2 regions of the Pilosibacter fragilis genome follow, and region 2 is predicted to be linked to the other one. Evidence: predicted binding sites of a transcription regulator. Region 2 holds the regulator's gene; the other holds the start of a gene.
What was found. The regulator LexA, encoded in region 2, represses DNA repair genes until DNA is damaged. The targets are predictions, from matches to a motif close to CNAACANNTGTTNG.

Region 1 (3,170 bases), on a different contig from region 2:
AGGATGCTGACTGGCTGGGTAAATGAGTCTGATTACACATCTACAGGACGTGACGACCTCTCCAACAGCGATGTCAATGCCCTTCGCTACTTCCGCAGCGGCGGACAGCAGATGAACGGCTGGAGATATATGGCATCCCCGGATGACGCTGAGGAAAACTGGTACTACTTTAAAGATGGCCGCGCATACTCCACATCCTATAAAACAACGGAGGCCTGCGGATACGGAATAGCAAAGATCAAGGGCGAGACCTACTGCTTTGATAAAAAGGGCCGCATGAAGACAGGTCTTGTGGAGCTGAGCGACGGCAGAAAGTTCTACTTTGACAGTGACGGAAAGATGAAGACCGGGCGGATCGTGATCAACGACGATAACCATGACAACGAAGTATTCTACTTCACAACTTCCGGCAGTATCGGAACGAGAGGCGACGGATTCACGGGTGTGAAGGACGGAAGTCTCTACGAGAACGGACGCCTTGTGAGTGCGGAAGAAGGAATGAAGTACGAGAAAGTCACCGTTGACGGAAAGACATATGTGGTCAACGAATCCGGTAAGGTAAAGACCAGCGGAACCGTGACAGATGCGGACGGCGTGAAATATAAGATCACGAAGGATCAGAACGGTGGATATAATGTAGAAGTTTCCTGGTAGGAATGGATACAAAAAGCTTGATTATATAAAGGATGATGACGGCGATGTTTTTATTGAATTGAAAAGAAAGTGTGTCTATTACATTATCTCATATGATTAGGAGGGAATGAATAGCTATGAAGAAAGCAAATTTTTTTATTTATCATCTTTGACAGTTATTTTGTTTAATATATTCTTTATTGGTTTTATTCTGAAAAACGGACATAAAGAATATATCCCTCCGGCAGGAGTCATTACATATGAATATTGGAACGAGCTGGTAAAAAATCCAGAATTAGTCGATGAAGTACTGGCAAGTAATGTTGCGAATATTTCAAGCGTATCATGCATTATATTTGTGCTTGAAATTCTATATGCACTGGCTGTTTACGATAGTTTAAGAAGTAGAGACGGACGATGGATACTACTCATAGTTCCTATAGCTTTTATCTCATACAAGATATGTCGACAGCTTTTCATAACGTATATCCCGGTGTACCATATGTTTATGCTGCTTCTACCGACTGAATTTGTATCAATAGTTCTGGAAGTCTTAAATTTATATGCGTATAGAAGATCTCGTAGCAGGGAAATGCTGAAAAACAGTACACACAGATAATGTAGAATTTCATAGAAACCCATAAAGAGAGACCCCGGCGGGCAGCTGCCGGGGTCTTTCGCGTTTTTGGGGGAAAAGACAGATGGATATGCCGATTGAAACGGTCTGCGCAGTCTGTGCAGATGAAAAGTGGTAAAACATAAAACGAACAAACGTTTGCATATGAGGCGAATTTGTGGTATACTGACCGTAACATGGGATAATGTCCGGAATACCTGGAAAACGTATAGTCCCGGAGCTCTGTGAGAATGATAAAGCAAAAGCAGACATGGCAAAGAGGAGAGACACAATGCCGAAGCAATATATAAAAATACGAGGTGCCAACGAGCACAACTTAAAAAATATTTCCCTGGATATCCCGAGAAATGAGCTGGTGGTCCTGACCGGACTTTCCGGATCGGGAAAATCCTCCCTGGCATTTGATACGATCTACGCGGAGGGACAGAGACGCTATATGGAGTCTCTGTCCTCCTATGCGCGTCAGTTCTTAGGCCAGATGGAAAAACCGGATGTTGATAGCATCGAGGGACTTTCCCCGGCGATCTCCATCGACCAGAAATCCACGAACCGCAACCCGCGTTCCACCGTAGGAACTGTGACGGAGATATACGACTATATGCGTCTTCTGTACGCGAGGATCGGTATCCCCCACTGCCCGAAGTGCGGCAGGGAGATCCGGAAACAGACCGTGGACCAGATGGTGGACCAGATCATGACACTGCCGGAGCGGACGAAAATCCAGCTTTTAGCGCCAATGGTCCGTGGAAGAAAAGGACGTCATGAGAAGGTTCTGGAACAGGCGAAACGCAGCGGTTATGTCCGCGTGATGATCGACGGAAATCTCCACGAGCTGTCTGAGGAGATCACGCTGGAGAAGAATATCAAGCACAATATCGAGATCGTTGTGGACCGTCTTGTTGTGAAGCCGGGGATCGAGAAACGTCTGACGGACTCCATCGAGACTGTGATGAAGCTGTCCGATGGTCTGATGATCGTGGATGTAGCTGGCGGTGAGCCGATCAACTTCAGCCAGAGCTTTTCCTGCCCGGACTGCGGGATCAGTATCGAGGAGGTGGAGCCGCGAAGCTTCTCCTTTAATAACCCGTTCGGCGCCTGCCCGGACTGTTTCGGTCTGGGATATAAGATGGAATTTGATGAGGATCTGATGATCCCTGATAAGTCCCTGAGTATTAACGAGGGAGCGATCGTCGTCCTTGGCTGGCAGTCCTGCGCGAAGCCGGGAAGCTTTTCGAGGGCGATCTTAGATGCCCTGGCTGCGAAGTACCACTTTGATCTCGACACCCCATTTCAGGATTATCCGAAGGAGGTCCATGATATCCTGATCTACGGAACCGGCGGAAAGGAAGTAAAGGTCCACTATACGGGACAGCGCGGAACCGGCGTTTACGACGTGGCCTTTGAGGGCCTGATCGAGAACGTAAACCGCCGTTACCGGGAGACGTTTTCTCAGGCCAGTAAGGCAGAGTACGAGAGCTTTATGCGGATCACACCATGTACCACATGTCATGGACAGCGTTTAAAGCAGTCTTCTCTGGCGGTGACAGTAGGTGGGCTGAATATTTACGAAGCTACGAATATGTCCATCGTAAAATTCAGGGAGTTTATCGATGATCTGAAGCTATCCGAGATGCAGAAGATGATCGGTGAACAGATTTTAAAGGAAATCCGTGCGAGGATCAGCTTCCTGATCGATGTGGGACTGGATTATCTATCCTTATCCCGGGCGACCGGTACCCTTTCCGGCGGCGAAGCACAGAGAATCCGTCTTGCGACCCAGATCGGTTCCGGACTTGTGGGAGTTGCTTATATCCTCGATGAGCCGAGTATCGGACTGCACCAGAGAGATAACGATAAGCTGCTGAAAACGTTGGAACATCTCCGGGATCTCGGAAACAGT
Region 2 (3,170 bases):
GGATAAACGGAAGAAGATGGATCCAGACCGTCCCATACTGATCTGCGATCGGAATTTTCATGACAGTTCCATCATAGACGGGGGAGAGATAAATTCCCCGGCTGTTTAGCAGTCTTCCTCCAAAAGCCAGTCGTTCCGCAGAATCATGGTTTCCGCTGATAACAAAGACGGGGAATTTTCTCTCCGCCAGCTTTGTGATAAACTCATCGAACACCTGAACTGCTTCCGCGGAGGGAATCTGTTTATCATAGATATCTCCTGCCAGGATCACTCCGTCCGGCATCTCCTTCTCCGCGAGATCCAGGATCCTTTCAAGAATATATTTCTGGTCCTCGATCATAGAAAATTCATTCACTCTCTTTCCGATATGAAGATCTGATAAATGGAATAATCTCATCTGTGCCTCCTGTGGTCTCTGCTGTTAATCCTATTGTAATGTCTCTCACCGGCAATAGCAAGCCATTGTCTTATAAAGAATAAGACCCCGGAACATATATCTGTCCATGGGATCTTATTCTCTGGTCAAAAAACGGTTCTTACCGCAACACTCATATCCGGGAAACATCTTTTTGAGGATCACTTTATATACGGATTCCCCGGTGTCTCCGCATAGTATTCCACGGAGATCATATTTCCGGCGCGTATCTCATCTGAAACCATTCCGTTTATCAATTTCAGCTCATAAACGTATTCCCGTACCGACATACCGGAGTGGTGATAATAAGTTTTTGCAATCGACCAGAGTGTATCACCTTTTTCTACCTCGATCGTCGTATAATAGCGGTTATAGACTGTATCATCACTCTCTTCATTCGCCATAACCAGAGTCTTTCCGAAAAAGCAGGACATAATCATTACAATCATAACAAGGGCTATCAAATACTTCTTCATACAGCTTCCTCCTTTGTATCCAGCGAGTCCAAACTTACGTTTGCGAACATCTGTTCTGTATCGAATTCTATCACACGAACATATGTTTGTCAATTCTTTTTCGGTATTTTTCGAACAAAGGTTTGCTTTTTCCCGTATTTTATGGTACTATGTATACAGATGAAAAAAGGAGGGATTTCATGAGTCAGGGAAAAATTACTGATAAGCAGAGAGAAATACTTGAATATATAAAAGAAATGATCTTAAAGAAAGGTTATCCGCCGGCTGTGCGCGAGATTTGTGAAGCGGTACACTTAAAGTCCACTTCCTCCGTGCACTCTCATCTGGAATCCTTGGAAAAAAACGGCTATATCCGTCGTGATCCGACAAAGCCGAGAACGATCGAGATCCTTGATGACGATTTCGCCCTGACGAGACGCGAACTCGTAAACGTGCCGGTGATCGGTACGGTCGCTGCCGGAGTGCCAATCCTTGCAGAACAGAACATCGAAGATTATCTCCCGATTCCTGCAGAAATTCTTCCAAATAAGGAAGTATTTATGTTGAAGGTAAAAGGAAACAGTATGATCGAAGCCGGAATCTACAACGGCGATAAAGTGATCGTTGCAAAGCAGCCAAACGCTGAAAACGGTGATAAGGTCGTTGCTCTGGTGGACGATTCCGCTACTGTAAAAACTTTCTATAAGGAAAATGGCCATTTCCGTCTCCAACCGGAAAATTCCTCGATGGATCCGATCATTCTTGATCAGGTCGAGATCCTTGGAAAGGTCATCGGTCTTTTCCGTATGATGAATTAAACCGATCTTTATTTTTACGGATAGTTCTTAAAGAATCGCTGTGATCCTCGAGGAACGTCTCTCCCCGCCGGAGACCTCACTCCCACCGTGATGAACTTGCGATGACTTGCCGTTCGAAAAAGGCAGACATCTTATATGGCTCAGAGAAAAAGCCCCACTGGATATCTATGACTATACGACATCATTCGAGATCCGGTGGGGCTTCATGTTTTATTGTATTTCAAATTCTGCCGGTACCGAATATACTCTTCCGTCTGGCAAATAGATCTCTTTTATCATTTTATATTTGCCTTTCTGGAGTTCTCCGTATAACCATGCAAAATCTATATCCATAAACCGAGATTCTCCGGGTTCCAATTCGTAGGCAATCTCTATAAAACTATAATCTTCGGGTAAAACCGGAAGTTTCTCCCAACTATCATCCCAAAAGGCCTCCATTGTATACGCTTCCCCATAGATTATCGTTTCATTGCTGACATTGGAAAGCTTCAGCTGAAGGCTGTCAGAAGTTGCCAGCCTAATTCCCGCATGTACATAATCAAGATACTCCGCAGTTTCTTCCTTTGTAGCCTTTTCTGCTTCAAAGAGTGCAAAACCCGAATCATACTTTACATATAGTTTTTGAGGAAATTCCGGATCCCTGTAAACCTCCTGCCCTACGTTTAAGTGGGTGCCGTTTAAATCTTTTGTAGGGTATTCCAAATTATTCACAAAGGCTATCTGACCTAAAAACTCCCAGCTTCCCTTTTGTTGGAGATCAAAGCCGGTGGCATTATACAAATACAGGGAACCATCATAAAATAAAGAGATGCGTGGTACCTCTTCAGAAGCATAACCAGTAGGGGTGATCGTGTTTGTTTCCTGCGCTGCATTGGGTACAGTATGGCAGCCGGCCAGAAGCAGGCCGAAGATTCCAAATATGACTAATAATCTTTTTCTCATTACGACACCACCTCTCCATATGTTTGTATTACAAGACAACATCTCTATTATTATTATAGATAAACTCATGACCGTATGCCATAAAGTTTTCCTTACATTTATCTTTACAATTCTTACTGTTCTTATACCCGCCTTGCTTTATACCTGTTTTTCTGAGATAATAAAGCCTGATATGCAAAAACCTATAATGAAAGGAATTTTCAATATGAAAAAAATAATTACAGCGCTTCTGACTCTTACCATGGCTGCTTCTCTGGCAGGATGCGGCAGCAAGCCTGCAGATGAACCGACGAAATCCCCGGAAACGGTGATTGAATCGGCGGTTGATTTTTATACAGAAGTTTGGGATGCTTTGGGCGAGGACAGACAGTTTGCGGCTGTAGGTGGTGATGCAGAGCACGAAGCGGAAGCGCCGGCAAAATTCGCCATGACTGATGAGAATAAGGAGACATTTGAGTATCTTCTTCATGTAAACGATGAGCTTTATGATATGCTGGATGATGATACAGCTACCCTGCAGCATATGATGAACACCAATAC

Region 1: uvrA (excinuclease ABC subunit UvrA) is a predicted target of LexA. The motif match lies at 1,398-1,411, and genes of this name have one in related genera.

What each region holds. Positions count from the first base shown of each region.
Region 1 covers NZ_JAVYJB010000009.1:146,827-149,996, forward strand. Annotated here, with positions in the region: gene ABCW45_RS10495 (PspC-like choline-binding domain-containing protein) at 1-654, shown strand, start outside; gene ABCW45_RS10500 (hypothetical protein) at 761-1,252, shown strand; gene uvrA (excinuclease ABC subunit UvrA) at 1,542-3,170, shown strand, end outside.
Region 2 covers NZ_JAVYJB010000001.1:60,417-63,586, forward strand. Annotated here, with positions in the region: gene ABCW45_RS00250 (exonuclease SbcCD subunit D) at 1-397, opposite strand, end outside; gene ABCW45_RS00255 (LysM peptidoglycan-binding domain-containing protein) at 577-891, opposite strand; gene lexA (transcriptional repressor LexA) at 1,071-1,688, shown strand; gene ABCW45_RS00265 (immunoglobulin-like domain-containing protein) at 1,899-2,630, opposite strand; gene ABCW45_RS00270 (LptM family lipoprotein) at 2,836-3,170, shown strand, end outside.